DNA from 4 places in the Lentibacillus sp. Marseille-P4043 genome. Region 2 is predicted to be linked to each of the others. Evidence: riboswitches for the same ligand, from Rfam matches in the RefSeq annotation. Region 2 holds a riboswitch; each other region holds the start of a gene.

Region 1 (5,082 bases), 650 kb from region 2:
ATTCGGCGCTATAGCCATCAGCCAGCCATTTCGGATACCATGCTCGGCAACAGCATCCTTTAATTCTAGCCAACGATCCGCCTCATACCCTTTTCGCTCAAAATAATCACCCGTTTGCCACTCTGATCCAGTAAACTTACTATATGTGCCTTTTTCCTTTGCGAGTTCCATTGATGATTGAATCGCATAGTAAGCGATGTCCTCATATAATTCATCCGCATATGCAACTGCCTTATCCGACTCCCAATAAATCCCTTTCTGTGCAAGCAGGTGATGCCATCCAAATGTACCAAGACCAACCGCTCGATACGTTTGATTTGTTACCTGAGCTTGTCCAACTGGCATCGTATTCAAATCAATCACATTATCAAGCATCCGCATCTGAATCGTAATCAATCGTTCTAAAACACCTGCTTCTACAGTTCGCGCAAGATTAACCGAGGATAAGTTACACACAACAAAATCACCTGGCTTACGAATGATCACAATATTCCCCTGCTCATCCTGATATTCATTGGTAATGGTTGTTGCTGACATATTCTGCATAATTTCTGTACATAAATTGCTACAATAAATTGCTGTTTGACCTTTTCCGCGCACATGTTTATTCGGATTTTGCCGATTTGCCTCATCACGATAAAACATGTACGGTGTCCCCGTCTCTAATTGAGCAACCATAATCCGCGCCATAATATCCATCGCCCGATATGTTTTTCGTGGCAAAAGTGGATGATTCACCGCTTCTTCATACTTCTCTGTAAAATAGCTCTGATCTGATTCATCATAAAAATCCTCTAAACCAAGTGCAGCACCATTTTCATCCTTCCAGCCCATCATCTGTTTCACCTGATGTGGACAAAATGTATGCCACTCGCCAATACTTCTCCCGTGCTCATCAACTTCCTGCAACTTTTTCATAAATAAATCAGGAATGGCTACACCTGTAAAAATATCATGGGCCTTGCGCCGTTCATCCCCATTATTCGTTTTCAAATCAAGAAACCCATCCATGATATCTTTATGGAAAACATCGAGGTAAATAGCTACCGCCCCTTGTCGCTGTCCAAGCTGATCGACACTAACTGCTGTATCATTCAGTAAACGAATCCACGGAACAACCCCAGACGAATTTCCCTTAAATTTTTTTATATCTGATCCGAGTGCACGTACCTTGCCGTAATAAACACCAATTCCACCGCCATCCTTGCTTAACCTAGCAATATCCCAGTTATTCAGATAAATACTGTCCAATGAATCGTCAACCGTATCAATAAAACATGAAGAAAGTTGGCCAAAACACTTCCCCGCATTAGCTAGTGTCGGTGTAGCTACTGTCATGTATAAATTGCTCATTGCCCAATATGCTTCTTTGACCAATTCAAGCCGATTTTCCTTTGCTTCATCCTTCATCAATGTCATCGCAATAATCATGAACCGTTCTTGCGGGAGTTCGTAAATGTTACGGTCATGATCCCTTGTTATGTACCGATCAGCAAGTAAAAACAGGCCAATATAATTGAACAGTTGATCACGTTCTGGTGCAATCTCCCTTCCTAGTGCTGTTATTTCATCTTTGGAATAATAGTTTACTAGATTGGATGAATAGATTCCCTTTTCGGTTAACACCTCGATTAGTCGGTAAAAATCGCCATAACATTGTTCCGAATCATATCCGCGATTTGTCGCTGCCTCCTGATAAAGTTCATTTAAATACATACGCGCCGCTACAAACGTCCATGCCGGTTCATCCATCGCAATATTATTTAATGCATAAAATAATGTATGCTGATTTGCATCTGCTTTTGAGCTATTTAATTGGTTGATTTGCTGTTTCACTTCTCGAACATCTAGCCCATATGTTTCAGCAACAGCATCGATTTGTTCTAATACATCATTAACCTCAGTAGATGTTTTTGTCATCATGTGTTAATCGCTCCCTTTTTGTTTTAGGGAATTAAAAAATCCACCCAAGTAACAATTGAGTGGACGAAATGATAGTAGTTAAAAAGCGTACAGGAGTCCTGTTCCATATGACTATCATCTCATCTTCTCAATCCCCGAAGAAGTTGAAATTTCTTAAGCGAGACAGGTCTACTGACTAATGCTTCACCCTACTCCTGAGCCCTTCCCATATAAGAGACTGTTCAATTCTTTAAACGTCTATGCTTATACAGTGGTTTTGCTCATTTTCGTCAGCGTTTACAGTTGCGGGGGCAGTTCTGGCTTTTCACCAGATTCCCAATTAAGCCAAATGGCATCTGTGCTTAAGGCAAAATACTATATATAGTTTTATCGACATTTTAATACACAATATATTGTAAATCATGTCTAAGTTCATACTAAATGAATTCTTTCCTTTTAGCAAGGATAAAAATAAATGTTATATAACTCAACTTTCGCACTAATAAAATAAGATCAAACAATTAGCTGAAGCAAACTTGGAACCAAACTTGGAACGTTTCTAATAATTGCCTTGACAATGCGAAGTAACTAAGAAATTGCTCTATCGCCGTTCCGGAAATACACTACGCTTTCCGGGGGCGGCTGCTGAGCCTCCTTAGGCCAACACGACGTTGGTCATGAAGGCGTTGCCACAGGACGTGGCGATCTTAGCCTTTACTCCCTTTTCGCACTGCGGGGTCTCACCGATGCCTTTCCTCCCCCCAGGAGTCTCCGCGTATTTCCTCCACTGGTATTGCATTTACTACCATTAACTGTAGTAGTATGTATTCCGTCAAGTCACATCCTACCGCGTCACTAGTCTGGGTGAGTGGAGGGTGGTGACTCCTGCGGGAACAGCACGTGTCCGAAGACCCCGCAGGAAGTGGTTTTCTTCCGAGGAGGCTGAGGCCGTGCCCGCGGAAAGCATCCACCCGGAGCGATCCCGGACGGTGGGAAATGCGTGTACTTATAGAAAAGAGCCCAACAGTCGCAGTTTGTTTAAGATTAATCCAAAGTCAACTTGATCAGTGAATCCCAATCCTTCCTCATTTTATCAAAGCTTATTTATCCATTTCACACTGCAAATGTTGAATTAGAATAAATAATGAGCGATAATTCTGATGGAGTTCGAGCACAATCATCATTAGAAAAGTGGTGATCCTATAATAAAAATAGCAGAAGAGAATTCTTCTGCTATTTTTATATTTATTAACTTTTCCCTGTTTGAACCTTAAAAGAATTACTATTTAAATTTAACCGTTCACAATTCCTATTTACCTTGATCGTTTGACCTTTCTCGATCCCAGAACTCAACACCAGAATCATCATCCAACGCATCTTTGTAAAAGACTGGATCCTTACCAGCTTTTCGTTGTCGCTGATAATCTTGTAAAACGCGGTGAGCAATTTTAAACAACCTGGAAATTGCATAAAGGTTAATAAGTGCCATGATCGCCATTGTTAAATCTGCTAGTGCCCACACTAGGTCAAATGTTGCAATAGCACCAAAGATAACCATCGCTAACACTGCGATACGATAAATAAACAAGCCGAATTTGCTATCTTTTACATATCCGATATTATTTTCGCCGTAATAATAGTTACCTAAAATAGAGCTATAAGCGAACAGGAATATCGCAATTGCAATAAAGACCGATGCCCAGTCGCCAATATGAAATTCAAATGCATTTTGGGTCAACTGGATACCATCGAGCTTGCTTCCCTCATAACCGCCAGCTGAAATGATAATAAACGCTGTTGCACTACAAATTAAAATGGTATCAAAGAAGACACCTAATGCTTGGATTAAGCCTTGTTTGGCCGGATGTGTTACTTCAGCTGTTGCTGCCGCATTTGGTGCACTACCCATACCAGCTTCATTCGAGAACAATCCTCGTTTAATCCCCATCATGATTGCCGCACCGAATCCACCGCCGGCTACTTCACGAAAACCAAATGCATTTTCAAAAATTAACGCTAGCAAATCTGGAACAGCCGTTATATTTGCAATCAGTATATAAATTGCAATGATAATATATAAAATTGCCATAATCGGAACAATAATTTGTGTTACATTGGCAATGCTCTTCAAGCCACCAAATATAACAATTGCCGTTAACAAGACTAAAATAACAGCCATATACCCTTGCTTAAAGTCAAATTCCCCAGAAAAAGCTAAACTTATCGTATTGGATTGAACGGAATTAAATACGAGGCCATATGTGAACGTAATTGTGATGGCAAAAATAATTGCCAGCCAGCGACTGTTCAACCCTTTTTCCATATAGTATGCTGGACCACCACGATACTGATCCTTCTCTGGAACTTTGTAAACTTGTGATAACGTACTCTCAACAAACGCTGTAGCAGATCCAAGCAACGCAATCAGCCACATCCAAAATACAGCACCAGGACCCCCAGCAGCTACTGCGGATGCGACACCTGCAAGGTTTCCAGTCCCCACCCTTGATGCAGCACTAATAGCAAATGCCTGGAATGAAGATGTTCCCTTTTTACCTTCTGCACTGATTGTACGCTTATCAAATAAAACCCGAAACATTTCAGGAAATAAGCGAAATTGAACAAAGCGGGTCTTAATTGTGAACCACAATCCTACGCCTATTAACACGATAATTAGAACATAAGACCACAATACCTCATTAATATCGCCGACTAAATTTTCAATGAAACCCATGGTGAAATTCTCCCTTCGAATCTTATGAAACCCTTTACAGTCTTGGTCCTTTTACACACTTCCCTAATTTCAAAGAAGAAAAACTGGATCATAAGAAACAGGCTCTTGTCTCTTGTAGCATTTTATAATTGTATCTTATTCATATTTTCTGTACAAATTTTTGTTTATTCACGCTTTTCGGGAATTCCATGGATATGCGGTACCAAAACTTTTAGCCAATTCTTTTGAATGCTGTCTTCCCTTTTTTCGCTGGGAAGCCCGCTCTGATGCATTGTTATGCAATTGTTTCTCTTGCTCTGTTTCTGGATATACATCAGGCACAGGAACTGGGCGCCCATTTTCATCGACCGCAACAAACGTTAAAAAGGCAGTGGTACATACTTCTCTTTCCCCAGATAATAAGCTTTCCGTCACAGCTTTTACAAATACCTCCATTGATGTATTAT
Region 2 (5,082 bases):
TGAATTTAGCAATGGATGATCAATTTGTGATACACACGCCGTTGATGTGGCGGGACAAATCAGAAGTGTGGGAATTAAGTGATGACCTAGGCGCCTTTGAATTTGTCAAAGAGCATACACTGACTTGTTACAACGGTGTGAAGGGAAGCGGCTGTGGAGAATGCCCGTCATGTAAGTTACGCCAACGAGGACTTGAGCAATATGAAAATAGACGGGAAGGGGAGATTGCCAAATGATGCAGCAAATTTATCCCGTTCCAAACCATGATTATTCGTATGAATTAAATAAGGACTTTCACTTTGCAGCGGCACATTATATACCAAGTGCAGATGCTGGCAAATGTCAGCATACACATGGGCATACGTATTTTGCCAATATCACAATTGGCGGCGATAAGCTAGATGATTTAGGTTTTTTGGTAAATTTTAAACAGATCAAAAACATCATTCACAAACGGTTTGACCATGGAACATTGAATGATGATCCTGCTTTTTCTAACGAGCAGCCGGAAAAATTTCCAACGACGGAGATTGTCGCTCAAACGATTTATGACATCATCGAAGACCATTTGAAAACATTGCCTAATCGGCCAGTATGCTTACAAGTTTTTCTACGTGAAACACCAACAAGCTACTGCATCTACCGTCCAAAGGGGGATGATGTTAAATGAAGCTGCCAGTACTAGAAATATTCGGGCCGACAATTCAGGGAGAGGGAATGGTAATCGGGCAAAAAACAATGTTTGTCCGGACCGCGGGCTGCGACTATTCTTGCTCCTGGTGTGATTCTAAGTTCACGTGGGATGGATCAGAAAAGGAAAACATCCAAATGATGGAGCCGGAAGATATTTGGGAGGCATTACAGGAACAAGCAGGCGGACGTTTTGGCCATGTAACCATTTCTGGTGGGAATCCCGCATTGCTTGCAGGGTTAGATAAACTTGTTGATCTGCTTCATGACCAGCAAATAAAAATCGCACTTGAGACACAAGGAAGCAAGTGGCAGCCATGGTTCGTAAAGATTGATGAGCTGACCCTTTCGCCAAAACCACCAAGTTCTGGAATGCGGACAAATTTTGACATACTTGATTCCATTATTGATTCTTTAACATTGCATCAGCAGGGATCATTCAGTTTAAAAGTTGTTATTTTTGATCAAGCAGATTTAGACTATGCAACTAGGCTTCATCAAAGCTATCCAGATGTTCCAATATTTTTGCAAGTAGGAAATGATGACACCGCAAACGCTGACGATGGGAAGTTGCTTGAGCATTTGCTGCACCGGTATGAATGGTTGATTGAATTGGTAATGAATAGCGACGTGCTGAAAGATGTACGCGTTTTGCCACAACTGCATACGTATTTGTGGGGGAATATGCGGGGAGTTTGATTGGGTGGTAAGCACGCGCGGCGGTGGTCGGTATCGGCGCGAGAGCAGAAACATCGGCGCGAGCGCGGAAACATCAGCCCGAGAGCAGGAACATCGGCGCGAGAGCAGAAACATCGGCGCGAGAGCAGAAACATCGGCGCGAGCGCGGAAACATCAGCCCGAGAGCAGGAACATCGGCGCGAGAGCAGAAACATCAGCCCGAGAGCAGAAACATCGGCGCGAGAGCAGAAACATCAGCCCGAGAGCAGAAACATCGGCGCGAGCGCGGAAACATCAGCCCGAGAGCAGAAACATCGGCGCGAGAGCAGAAACATCAGCCCGAGAGCAGAAACATCGGCGCGAGCGCAGAAACATCAGCCCGAGAGCAGAAACATCGGCGCGAGCGCGGAAACATCGTCCCGAGCGCGGAAACATCGGCGCGAGGACGAAAACATCGGCGCGAGAACCAAATCATCATCCAACAAAAGCCAGAACATTGTCACATATTGTCTAATTTTCCCTGTTCTAGTGGTTGAAAATGGTGTATACTAAAAATTGTTAAATTAAATATACATAGAAGATTGGGTGTCTTTTTCAATAAAGACTTAATAGGGAAGTTGGTGAAACTCCAACGCGGTCCCGCCACTGTAAATGGTTGTAGCCTGTACAAACCACTGTGTACACGATGTATATGGGAAGGAACAGGAAACGATAACCATGAGCCAGGAGACCTGCCCGAATCTGATATGCCAGTAAACCTACGAGGATAGGGAGGTGTATGGTCGATCGGTAGAAGCTTGTGGTTTATTCTATACGCTTAGAGCGGAGTCCATTGTAAACATCTCTTGTTGTAGAGGTGTTTTTTTGTTTTATAGGTTGTTTTGAAAATGGAAGGCAGTTTATTTTAAATTTGTTTTTAATCAATAACTTCTTGAATGCGCTTTAATAAGAGTAGGAAAACAGGAGGAAAAAGAAATGAAATTGAAAAAAATACAGTTACTATTACTGATGATGATCATGTTTATCGGAATATTGGCGGGCTGCGGCGCCTCAGAGGATGATGCCGAAAAAGATAACAACAGTAATGAAGATGCGAAAACAGAACAGACAGAGGAAGCCAATTTTCCTGTAACCGTTACAGATGGAACTGGTGAAGAGTTAACAATTGAGGAAAAACCAGAACGCATTGTGTCGGTGTTGCCAAGTAATACGGAAATTGCCTTTGCATTAGGCCTTGGTGACCAAATTGTCGGAGTTTCCGATCACGACAATTATCCGGAAGAAGCGGCGGAAAAAGAAAAAATCGGTGGTTTGGAATTGAATGTCGAAAAAATCCTTGCACTTGACCCGCAATTGGTTTTGGCGGATCAAACAAATGATGAGAAGGCACTGAAACAGATTGAAGAGTCAGGAATTCCAGTATTAACTGTTGGGGAAGCAACTGATTTTGAGGGAGTCTATGAAACTATTGAATTGATTGGAAAAGCAACTGGAGCACAGGAAAAAGCAGATCAAGTTATTGGTGATATGAAAGATAAATTGACAGCACTTGAAGAAAAGGCGAACACGATTAAGGAGGATGAACGGAAAAAGGTATATATGGAAATATCACCTTCTCCAGAGATTTTTACCGCGGGAAAAAATACATTTATGGATGAACTATTATCTGTTATAAATGCTGACAATGCCGCTGTAGATCAGGATGGTTGGGTTAAAATGAATGAAGAATCCGTTATTTCCATGAATCCGGACGTTGTGATTACGACATATGGATCGTATGTGGATGATCCAGTTGCTGAAGTAACCGGACGAGAAGGCTGGGAGGACATCACGGCAGTTAAAAACGAGCAGATCTATGATGTAAATGCTGATCTTGTTAATCGTCCAGGCCCTCGTTTGGTTGAGGGAGCGGAGGAACTTGGTAAGGCGATCTATCCAGATGTTTTCAAAGACTAAAAAAATAAGTGCCTATCCCATCTTGTTGCTGGTTTTGATCGTAGCTGTATTGATGGGGGTCTCCATTGGCACGGTAAAAGTTCCAATCGAGGCTATTTTGAGGATCTTATTTGCCTCGATTACACAGACATCTATACCGGATTCAGTAGACACGATGTATGAAAATATTGTGATGGACATTCGGATGCCGCGTGTCATTCTATCAGGCATTGTTGGTGCATCACTCTCCATTGCTGGGGCAGCTTTTCAGGGGTTATTGCGGAATCCCTTGGCTGACCCCTATACCCTTGGCGTATCATCCGGGGCCAGTGTTGGTGCGGTACTGACGATCTTTTTTAATCTGTCCTTGCCGTTTCTTGGTTTGTACACATTACCTGTTTTAAGCATTATTGCATCGTTTTTTACTATTTTCATTGTGTTATTTTTTGCGAAACGTGTGGATCGAACAATGCGAGTGGAGACAATTATTTTAACCGGGGTCATTTTTAGTTCGTTTCTTGGAGCTTTGATTTCGTTAATGATTGCCCTGACTGGTGAGGAACTAAGGCAAATTATCGGCTGGTTACTTGGCAGTGTATCGATGCGTGGCTGGGACTATGTTGGGATCATCGTGCCGTTTTTTGCGGTTGGATCGGCGATTCTGATGATGCATGCGACAGAATTGAATGCGATGTCATTTGGTGAAGATCAAGCAAAACATCTAGGTGTCAATGTTGAGCGCAAAAAAATGAACATTCTTATTGCCGGGTCTATTTTAACGGGTGCGTCTGTTGCAGTATCTGGAACGATTGGATTTGTTGGCCTAGTTATCCCGCATTTTATTCGAATTATTTGGGGGCCTGACCACAAGCATTTACTACCGTTATCAGCTTTGGCTGGTTCCGGCTTTCTGATTCTGGCTGATCTGGTTTCCCGAACTATCATTGCACCATCTGAATTGCCGATTGGCGTTATTACTGCTTTAATTGGTGCACCAATTTTTGCGGTTATTTTAATGAGGCAACGGCTGAAAGGGAGAGGGTAATATGATCGATGTCTTACATGTTTCCGGCGGATATTCAAATGAAGCTATTCTAAAGGATGTTTCCTTCCGTGTAAACAAGGGGGAATTCTTTGGCATTATTGGCCCGAATGGCAGTGGTAAAACAACATTGCTGAAAATGATGAGTGGTATTTTGCCAATCAAGTCTGGTGAGATTACATTGAATGGGGAGTCGGTTTCGTCCTATTCGGTCAAAGATTTTGCAAAATGGATGGCTGTTTTGCCTCAGCATACGTCGCAAACATTTAGTTATACCGTGAAAGAGACGGTCTCACTCGGTAGATATGTCCATCAAAAAGGGCTGTTTCAGTCGTCTTCCGAGGAAGATGAACGGGTTGTGCAGGAAGTGATGAAGCAAACCGGTGTTGATCATTACCAGGATGACTTGCTTGATAGGCTTTCTGGTGGGGAACGCCAGCGTGTTTATTTAGCCCAAGCCTTGGCCCAGAATCCGCAAATTCTACTATTGGATGAACCGACTAATCACCTTGATCTAGCTTTTCAAAAGGAATTGCTAGATCTATTGAAAAAGTGGACCAATGAGAAACAGTTAACGGTCGTGTCGATTTTTCATGATTTGAATTTGGCTAGTTTGTATTGTGATCGGTTATTGATGTTGCATCAAGGCGGCATAAAAACTTGTGATCAACCAGATGAAGTATTGAAGGCGGAAAAGGTACAGGAGGTTTATGAAACTCGGATTGAAAAATATCCCC
Region 3 (5,082 bases), 970 kb from region 2:
TTAGCGTTTGAATGAATAACAGCAGTCGATCTGAAAAAGTATCTGCCAATGCATGATAGTGCATACCATGAAAGTGTTCGAATGATAGTTTTCCTGCATGCTCTTTTAACCACCATTCCCCTTGTTCAGTGAGTTTGAAACCAGATGCTTCATCAATGGATAAAAGTGCTTTTTGTTCCAGTTGATGAATGATTGCATCAAACGTTTTTTTATGTAAGAATTTACCGATCCCATAAAAAGGTTGGATGTCATATAAATGGGCATCCTGAACCGTTTGAATGGATCTTTTTCCTGTTAACAAATGATAAATAGCTGAGGTGGTCCTTTTCGTTTTGATGTGTTCTGCACACGTTAGAATAACACCTTCCAGTAACATTATGTAACACCTCTAATTAATTATTTGTCCGCTTTTTGACATATATATGGGGAATTCTCCTTGAAACGAGTGAACGGTTATTGAAAAGTATCGGAAACAGTTTTACAATAAATGAGAACTTGTTTATCATGTTGGGAGATATGCTGTATGCCAAAGTATACAATTGTAGATAAAGAAACTTGCATAGCGTGTGGGGCCTGTGGAGTTGCTGCACCTGATATATATGATTACGATGATGAAGGCCTATCCTATGTCATCCTAGACGACAATAAAGGAACTGCTGAAGTCCCAGAAGTGTTAGAAGAGGATATGTTCGATGCACGTGACGGATGTCCGACGGATTCGATTAAAATTGCGGATAACTCATTTGATGGTGATCCTTTAAAATATGACGATGAAATGTAATACGACAGGCTGGTTTCTCCTATTTGGTCGAAATCAGCCTATTTATGTGCAGCGATCTTTACCACATCCAATACGTTTTTACCCAATGTAAATTGAATGATTTCGCTACCTGAAAAAAGTGCGCACAATGCGACAATCGTCGTCCAATTTGCACAAGTTCGCTTCTTTTCAATTTGTACAAGTGTTTTCTTAGAAATGCCTAAAACAGCTGCCATCCGGTCCTGCGTATAATCATTCTCCACACGGATTAATTTGATTTTAGCAGAAAGGGAGTGTATGATCGATTTCTGATCCATTGTAGACACCATTCCTATTACAGTTTCCATACCTTCCTATCTATCATAATTCGCTCTATTAGAAAAGTCAAAGCCAAAAAATTAAAAGTGTTTTGCGAGGAAATCTATGCTTAGGTATTTTTTCAAAAACAACAATCTTTTTAATAACGACCAAATTAAAGTACCATCCCTAACATAGGAATGGTACTTTGGTCGTTACAATCGTTTTTCCGTATAACGTTTGAAAAAGAATGAGATGACTGGATATAGCAGAATCATAAATAACGCATTTCCAATGGCATGATACGTGTCAAACGGCAATCCTGCTAGATAATAAGGAATAAATTTTCCCGTGATCGAGTAGTTTGTCAAGGAAATAATCAACCCATAAAAATACCCGCTGAATATGGCAAAAATAACGATAAGGCTTAATGGAATTCGCTTTGATAGCTTGCCTAACATTCCACTCATAAAGCCAATCATCGCCCACGAGATAACTTGCCAAATTGTCCAGATCCCCATTCCCAACATCATATTTGATAAAAATGTCGTTAACAGTGCTAAGCAAATTGCTGCTACAGGGCCTAAAAATATTCCACAGATGATAATTAGAGATGTAACGGGTTGTACGTTAGGCATGAAAGCGAATGCATATCTCCCTACAACAGCAAGGGCTGCCAGCAATGCAAGTAAGGTTAATTTATATGTATTCACTTCCTATCATTCCCATTTTTGTAAATCGAATGAAACTTCATCTCCAGGGGATAATTCAATATCTTTTGCCCCTTCCATTGCTGTTTCTCCATTCACAAAAAACATCCATGCGGTTTGTTCACCCTTATCCTGTGCTACCCCTTCAATTGATGTAATATATGCGCCGTCAAAATCGGTTTCAATCGTAAAGTTTTCCTCCATGACATCCATTAAATTTGCCCCATCTTCAATGGCAACATCCTTTTCATCGATATATTCCGTTTCTTTATCTTTTGATATTGTAATTGTGACTGTATCTTCGCTTTCTTCCCCTTCACTATTGCTTTGTTGTTCGGTTTGATTGTCGTTCGAAGTCGCTTGCTTCTCTTGTTCATCGCTGTCTCCGCACCCAGTTAATAAACCGATAATAACGATAAATGATGCCAATGTAAATAAACTTTTACGCATTTTCTTTTCCTCCCTGTTTAATAACATAAATGGTATAAATAGAAAAAAGCTGACACACGTGACGAGTCAGCTGCAAAAGACAATCGAAATATATATCATCCATATGAATTCGGTTGTCCCAATTGCTTATACCCTCGAAGCAGATGAAACGTTGATAAATTGGCAGGTCTACTGACTTGTGATGATTCCCTACTCTAGAGCCTTCCCATATGCATTGCATACAGTGGATATCCCTATTTTGTACATCACATACAGTTGCGAGGACAGTTCCAGCTTTTCACTGGATTCCCTTTTAAGCATGTGCACCAATTTCAACTACTTGTTCAATTTTCTTACCATGAAAATAGTATCATAAACTTAAGAAAATGAACATATTTTACGTATCTTTTAAATTTGTCGGAACTTTAAAGGTAAAGGTAGTCCCCTGGTTTAGTTTGCTTTGAACGGAAATGGTCCCATGATGCGCATCAATAATGTTCTTGGCAATTGCTAGGCCTAACCCAGTTCCTTTTTTCTTTTTATTCCGTGTTCTTGATTTATCGGCTTTATAAAAACGTTCGAAAATAAATGGCAAATCTTCTTCCGGAATACCACTGCCATTATCTTCAATCGTAACATAAAATTCTTCAGACGATGAGACAACCGCGACGTTTACGAAACCTTTGACACCAGTGTGGCGAATCGCATTATCAATCAGATTTGTAAAAACTTGTTCCATTCGATCAGGATCACAGTTCAGTGCTGCATTTGTTATTTCCTTTTTCAAATGTAACGTGATTTCATTATCATCAGCAGTTCCTTTGAATTTTTTGAGGATCCGTTCAACAAATTGTTCCACCTGAACGGTTTCTAAATTCAACTGAATATGACCTGCTTCCATCCGCGCCAGGTCCAGCAATTCACTAACAAGTCGACCCATCCGCTGTGATTCCTCGTGAATAATCTGTGCTAACTCATTCTTCTCCTCTGTACTTTCTGCCACATTATCGACAATTGCCTCACTATATCCTTGTAATAAAGAAATTGGTGTTCGTAATTCATGGGATACGTTGGCGATAAAATCTTTCCGTAATTTATCTAGCCGTCGTTCCTCGGTCATGTCCCGGATAACAGCAACTGCTCCGCGCACATATTTCTGATCGTATAATGGGGTCATAATCATTACCCAATTTCTACCTTGTAAAATAATTTCTTTTAAAACTTCTTTTTCTCCTTGAACAACTTCCTGTAAGACTTGGTTTAACTCACTAGGCAGCTTTTTTTCCTCTTCGTTTATTGGCAAATTGTTTTCAAAGTACCAATCTTGAATAAACCGTTCTGCAGGTGGATTGATTACCATCATCTCGCCATTTCGACTTAATGTAATAACACCATCTGCCATGGAATTTACAATACTTGAAAGTTGTTCTTTCTCTTGCCGTAATGCGTTAATATGAAATTTCAACTGTCTCCCCATTCGATTAAATGCCATTGCTAATTCACCAATTTCATCATGAGTCAAAATTGGTACTTTTGTATTAAACTCGCCTCTTGTTAAATCGAAAGCAGCTTCCCTCATTTTGATAAGTGGTGACGTGATTCTGGTTGATAAGAAAAAGGCAAAAATTGTTGTTAGGATAATTGCAATTCCAGCAGCAAGAAAAATTATTTTTGTTGTCTCTGCCTTTGTTTGGTTGATGACATCTAGTGATTGATAAACGAACACGGCTTTATTTTTTTCGGGAACAGGAATACCAACAATCATGATTTCCGTATCTGTCCCTGGTATCATCGTTTGTTTTTTCACTTTATCATTTTTGGTCAATACATCAGCTAGATCCTGATCCGTTTCCAACCAACTTTCCGTTAACTTGGATAATTGATTTTTATTGCTTGGTGATACCCATAATTGATCGTTTTCGGATACGATAGCCACCCTGCTTGACGGATCTTTCACACGATCAGTTGTTTCATAAAGCAAACCCCTGTCATCATATTGGTCCATCATTTCTGAAACCTTTGTTGCTGTTTGCATTAGATCGTTTTCAGCCTCATCAATATGAAGGTTTTCAAAAAATTCCAACAGTAAAATCGTTAAAATAAATAATACAAAAGAAACTAGCAATAATATGGTTACTGCTAGTTTCCCTACTACGCTACGCCAAAACATTATACATCATCAACCTCGAATTTATATCCTACGCCCCAAACCGTTACAATCATCTTAGAGGCTTCTTTGGATACATGGTTTAATTTTTCCCGTAATCGTTTCACATGGGTGTCAACGGTTCGCAAATCACCAAAAAATTCGTATTGCCATACCTCTTTTAAAAGTTGTTCCCGATTAAACACTTTATTGGGAGCCTTTGCTAGAAAACATAATAACTCGTATTCTTTCGGTGTTAAACTTACGTCCCCTCCATCAGCGGTAACCTGATGGGCATCATAATCAATCGTTAGATGTGGGAACATAATCATGTTTTTTTGCTCTACTGGCTCTTCTACTTCTTTTACAGTAGTAGACGTACGACGTAACAGGGCTTTCACACGTAATACGACTTCTCTTGGACTAAAAGGTTTGACAATATAGTCATCTGTACCGACTTCAAATCCTTGGACACGATTAGCTTCTTCCCCTTTTGCAGTTAACATAATAACAGGGGTATCTTTTTCTTTTCTTAATTTCTGACAAACTTCTATTCCATCCATCTCTGGCATCATGAGATCTAGTAAAATGACAGCATAATCATTCTCCAATGCTAACTGTAATGCGTCATTGCCATTGCTTGCTTCCTCGACAATGAAGTCTTCACGTTCAAGATACATCCGGATTAACCGTCTAATTCGATCTTCATCATCAACAACCAAAATTTTCGCATTAGCATC
Region 4 (5,082 bases), 1.3 Mb from region 2:
GGCCTTTATCTAGCTTTTATTGTTAATCCAAAATCGCCGCATTACCGTTCCATCGTCATCAACAAAACCTTCATCCTCAATTCCGCCATTATCTATGATTACCTTTGCAGAACCGATATTATCCTCATCACATGTCACTAATACACGGTCAATGCCTAATTTTTTGCACTTTTTCAATGCCTCTGCCAGAATCAATGTCGCATAACCCTTTTTTCGTTCAGTTGGCCGCGTACTATACCCGATGTGGCCGCCAACATTTCGTAAAAACTCATTTAGATCATGACGAATATCAACCATCCCCACAATCCGTTCATTATCATCGATCAAAAAGTAATTCGTGCTTGGTAGCCATCGGTCTGTTCCACCTTCTCTTATAGCTAATGCCTGTAAATATTCCTCATATGTCTCATGTTTCGCCAAATCAAAGCTGCTTGGCACCATTCGTGAAGGCCCCCATTCCCTCACATAGTTTTCGTGTTCCTCTTTCCACTTTAACGCTGGTCTTTCCAATCTCATCATAATCCCTCTCTCTAACTTAATAAAAACACGTTATTGATTAGATTCATCTTAATCAATAACGTGCAATTTTTAAACTAATATTCTGATACCTAAAAAAATATATGGATAATCACATAATATGAGCCGAACAAGATACTCACTTATCAAAGGACCAAAAATTTTAATTTATCTGACTTTATTTTGCTGATTTAATTAACAACTTGGGCTATGTTTAGATGGAGGGTATGATATTAGCCCTACCCCTTGCAGAAAGGGGGTGAAAATAGTGGATATGATTTCACTTCTAACGGCTATTGTGAGTCTTGTTACGTCAGTTGTTGGGCTTGTTACCACAATTGTAACAACGTACCGGGATTTATATAGGCGGAAAGAAAAGAATCCTTCGCCGACCCAACCGGAAAAGGATTCTAGAAAAAACACCTAAGTGAGAGGGATTCAATTCCCTCTCCTTACCACTATTATATTCATATCATACCCTCATTATAACAAAATAGTCAAGGAGCTGATCTGGTGCAAACTACAACTTTCATTATTTCTATTGTTTCGATCTTAATAAGTTGTACAACACTAACCATTATTTTTAAGACAAAAAGAAAAGGTAGCTAATAGTGCTGAAAATTGCGTAATGCGTAATGGGTGAAGCTTTATGATACCTAAAAAACCGAACAATACTTTTGGTCTAATTCTCCAATTTTGCTAAAGAAGAAGTGTAGAAAAGCATACAAAACCACAAATCTAGTGCTTTCAAATAATTTCTGCTATCATTATCACTATCAAACAAAACAGGAGAGAGAACAATGAAAGTTTACGTTGATGCTGACGCTTGTCCAGTAAAGGATACGATCATTTCCATTGCAAAAAATAATCAAATCCCTGTCTTCCTTGTAAAAAGTTTTGCCCACTACTCCAACAACCAAGAGCCACAAGGAGTTGAGACGATCTATGTCGACACCGGGGCTGACTCTGCTGATTACCGAATCATGAAATTGGCACAAAAAAATGACATTATCGTTACACAAGATTATGGTCTTGCTTCTTTAGGTTTAGCAAAAGGGTGCATTGTTTTGCATCATAAAGGATTCGCGTATTCAAATGAGAATATCGATCAACTCCTGCAAACACGTTATGAAAGTGCTATGGCTAGAAAAGGTGGCAAACGTACCAAAGGACCCAAAGCGTTTACAGCTGAAGATGAAAAAAAGTTTAGCGAACTATTTAAAAAAGTGATTGAGCAGTATTGATTAGTCCCCACTGCTCCGATGCCCCCTTTTATTATCGTATGTTCGCTCGATTTTCTCGATTCTCTTTCCTTGATGGAGCCGTAAGATATAACCTTTTCTCTTCCTCGGTTACCGGAAAAACATTCGGGACTGGAACCGGCTTCCCTTCTTCGTTAACGGCTACCATGGTAAGAAAGGATTCTGTTGTCAGTCTTTCCTCATTTTTAATCAAATCATGTGCGGTAACTTTCACATACACCTCCATTGAATTTGTCCCTGTATACGTCACGAATGCTTCTAATGTTAATGAATCCCCAACCTTTGCCGAAGAAAGGAAATCAACAGAGTCAATCGACGCTGTGACAACTGCACTTTTTGCATGCTTCATCGCAGTTAATGCAGCAATTTCATCAATATAAGCTAGTACTTTTCCACCAAATATTGTATCTAAATGGTTTGTATCCGGCGGTAGTACTAAACGTGTTTGAACGGTTTTAGAATCTTGTATAGCTATTTGTTCCATCGAATTATCCTCCTAAAATAAAAAACACCTTTCATAATAGAAGATGTTAAAAGTAAAATGCATACTAAAATTTAGTTACATCATATGTATTAACGCAACACCCTCCTATTTCCCGTAGGATTAAAAATGTTCTTCCCTATGGCAGGTCTCCTGGCTTCGAATCATCAAATCACTTTCCTTCCCGTTTCCCTTTTGAAACAGTGGTATCAAAGGATTCTCCTCATTACAGTGGCGGGACCGCGTTGGAATTTCACCAACTTCCCTTTTCAACTTTTTATACAAGTCACCATAAGGCAAATGTATTCAATTGTATTTAGTATATCACCTTTTATAATTCTATGGGTGTTTTAATGATCAAACAGTTAGCTGAGGCAAACTTGAAACGTTTCTAATAATTGCCTTAACAACTTTGGTAAACCTAAAGACTGTTAAGATTGAGGCTGCGATTACTCGCCCTATTGAAAACATTTGTTGATTTATATACAAAATGTGTAATAACTAAAAAATTGCTCCTTCGCCGTTCCGGAAATACACTGGTTTTGCATTTACTACCATTAACTGTAGTAGTATGTGTTTTGCCAAGACACATTCTACCGCTTCACTAGTCCGGGTGAGTGGAGGGTTGGTGACTCCTCGAAAAAGAAAAGCACTTTTTCTTCGTGCGATGTATCGCTGGCGTAGCCTTCCTTGTCCTGCGGGAACAATGGTTTTCGGTGGGGCGAGTTAGCGCAGCCCCAGCACGTGTCCGAAGACCCCGCAGAGTGGTTTTCTCGAGGAGGCTGAGGCCGTGCCCGCGGAAAGCATCCACCCAGAACGATCCCGGACGGTGGGAGATGCGTGTACTTATAGAAAAGAGTCCAGCAGTCAAAACTTGTTTAAATGTGATTAATCCAAAGTCAACTTGAGTAGTGAATATCCATCCTTTCACATTTTTTCAAGGCTTATTTGTCTATTTCACGCTGCGAAAGTTGAGTTGTAATACTTATCTAATTAGATTATAATCTAATTAGATAAGCGTTAGGAGGTTACATATATGCAACTGGACCGTATCGTCAACTTTCATAAAACAATTGGAGACAAAACAAGAATTCAAATCATTGCCCTGTTAAAAGATGGCCCGCTCCATGGTCAAGCGATTGCCGGAAAGCTCGGGCTAACGCCGCCTACTATCTCCTACCATATTAATAAACTAAGAGAGATCGATATTATTTATCAGCGAAGAGAGAAAAATACGATTTATTTTTATTTAAATAAGAAAAAGCTGGCATTTATGGCGGATGCCATTCTTAGGATTGGAGAAGAAAAGGAAATGGAACAATTTCAGGTTAATGACGAAGAGAAATATAATATTATCCAAAACTTCTTTCAAGACGGAAAGCTAAAGAATATTCCCGCACAACGTAAAAAGAAGCTTATTGTTTTGGAACACCTTGTAAATGGTTTGGAAAAAGGCAGAACATACAGCGAAAAAGAAATCAATGAACACATAAAACAATTTTATGGCGACTTTGCAACAATTAGACGCGAATTCATCATGTGCCAGTTTATGTCAAGGCAAAATAGTGAGTATGAATTAAACCCAGAAGAACTATGGCTGATCTAGTCAGCCTATTTTTTTTACCAACTAATTAGATACATATTAAATTAGATGGAATTATAACTAGGTGGTGATATAAATGAAAAATTGGCTGGTCTGGAAACAAGAAAAAAACTATCAAAAACTTTTTTGGTCCGGCACTATTAATGGAATAGGAAGTCGCTTTACCCAAGTAGCTATTCTCACATTGCTTTACCAGGTTACTGAATCTGGTATTGCCATCGGACTGCTGTTTGCTACACGAATGGCTCCATTTTTACTTTTAGCACCAATCGGTGGAATGCTAGCCGATCGATTTTCTAAGAAAAAAATACTGATAACAATTGACCTATTACGCACTCCATTTGCGGTATCACCAATCCTTGTGCAAGGATCAGGGGATTTATGGATTGTGTACCTGAGTGCATTTTGTTTAGCTACAGGTGAAGCTATCTATTCCCCTACAAGAATGTCAGCCATTCCAACGCTTGTAAAACAGGATAAATTATTGTATATTAACGCGATTGAACAAATCATGGTTGGCATTGTTCTTGTTGCAGGTTCAAGCACTGGGGGGATCATTTCCTATTTATTCGGTTTGCATCTCCCATTTATACTAGACGGATTATCATACCTTATATCAGCATTATTTATCTTGAACATGACCATCCCAACAATCATGAAAGCGAAAAAGTGTAATCCCGTTTATCATTCTCCATCCGCATGGAAGTTAATTACAGGGTCGTCCATACTGCTTATCTTTATTTTTATTGAAATTACCATGCCTTTAGCCAATGGGGTTGATAATGTTCTTATGAGCGTATATGCACTTGATATTTTTCATAAGGGAGACCTTGGGGTTGGATTGATTTATACAGCGCTAGGGTTAGGTTTCATTATAAGTTCTTTCTTTTCGACTAAATTAAGGCGAAAACTAGTACTGTTAGTTGTGGTCTTTATCGCTCTTGAGGGTAGTGGTCATCTTCTGTTAAGTGTTGTTCCTACTTTTTCGTTTGCTCTTCTGACTGTTTTATTTATCACATTCGCTGGAGGGATCAGCAACATTTGTTCAAGCACACTTATCATGAAAATCGTACCGAAATCAAGGCAAGGGACATTTTTTGGATTGACACAAATGATATCGAACACAGCATTGGGCCTTTCTATGGGTGTGGCCGGATTTTTACTGGAAGTATTTAATCCTAGAACATTAAGTTTTCTTGTAGGCATTACCTATATTGTTT

Evidence for each region. A riboswitch is a leader RNA that binds a small molecule or an ion and turns the genes downstream of it on or off. The one in region 2 is predicted to bind cobalamin.
Region 1: another riboswitch for cobalamin. It lies ahead of C8270_RS05910 (ribonucleoside-diphosphate reductase subunit alpha); the one in region 2 lies ahead of C8270_RS08835 (ABC transporter substrate-binding protein).
Region 3: another riboswitch for cobalamin. It lies ahead of C8270_RS13715 (DUF4430 domain-containing protein); the one in region 2 lies ahead of C8270_RS08835 (ABC transporter substrate-binding protein).
Region 4: another riboswitch for cobalamin. It lies ahead of C8270_RS02845 (acyl-CoA thioesterase); the one in region 2 lies ahead of C8270_RS08835 (ABC transporter substrate-binding protein).

Annotation. Positions count from the first base shown of each region.
Region 1 is NZ_LT984884.1:1,152,750-1,157,831, reverse strand. It holds gene C8270_RS05910 (ribonucleoside-diphosphate reductase subunit alpha) at 1-1,923, opposite strand, end outside; cobalamin riboswitch at 2,069-2,277, opposite strand; gene C8270_RS05905 (alanine/glycine:cation symporter family protein) at 3,212-4,636, opposite strand; gene C8270_RS05900 (acyl-CoA thioesterase) at 4,805-5,082, opposite strand, start outside.
Region 2 is NZ_LT984884.1:1,805,348-1,810,429, forward strand. It holds gene queC (7-cyano-7-deazaguanine synthase QueC) at 1-236, shown strand, start outside; gene C8270_RS08820 (6-carboxytetrahydropterin synthase) at 233-670, shown strand; gene queE (7-carboxy-7-deazaguanine synthase QueE) at 667-1,389, shown strand; gene C8270_RS08830 (hypothetical protein) at 1,394-1,882, shown strand; cobalamin riboswitch at 1,935-2,121, shown strand; gene C8270_RS08835 (ABC transporter substrate-binding protein) at 2,344-3,324, shown strand; gene C8270_RS08840 (FecCD family ABC transporter permease) at 3,308-4,348, shown strand; gene C8270_RS08845 (adenosylcobinamide amidohydrolase) at 4,350-5,082, shown strand, end outside.
Region 3 is NZ_LT984884.1:2,772,784-2,777,865, reverse strand. It holds gene C8270_RS13735 (helix-turn-helix domain-containing protein) at 1-376, opposite strand, end outside; gene C8270_RS13730 (ferredoxin) at 524-781, shown strand; gene C8270_RS13725 (helix-turn-helix transcriptional regulator) at 820-1,107, opposite strand; gene C8270_RS13720 (ECF transporter S component) at 1,273-1,770, opposite strand; gene C8270_RS13715 (DUF4430 domain-containing protein) at 1,777-2,217, opposite strand; cobalamin riboswitch at 2,362-2,540, opposite strand; gene C8270_RS13710 (ATP-binding protein) at 2,594-4,366, opposite strand; gene C8270_RS13705 (response regulator transcription factor) at 4,366-5,082, opposite strand, start outside.
Region 4 is NZ_LT984884.1:535,033-540,114, forward strand. It holds gene C8270_RS02835 (GNAT family N-acetyltransferase) at 10-516, opposite strand; gene C8270_RS19685 (hypothetical protein) at 785-943, shown strand; gene C8270_RS02840 (YaiI/YqxD family protein) at 1,317-1,760, shown strand; gene C8270_RS02845 (acyl-CoA thioesterase) at 1,792-2,262, opposite strand; cobalamin riboswitch at 2,386-2,568, opposite strand; gene C8270_RS02850 (DUF2087 domain-containing protein) at 3,296-3,865, shown strand; gene C8270_RS02855 (MFS transporter) at 3,939-5,082, shown strand, end outside.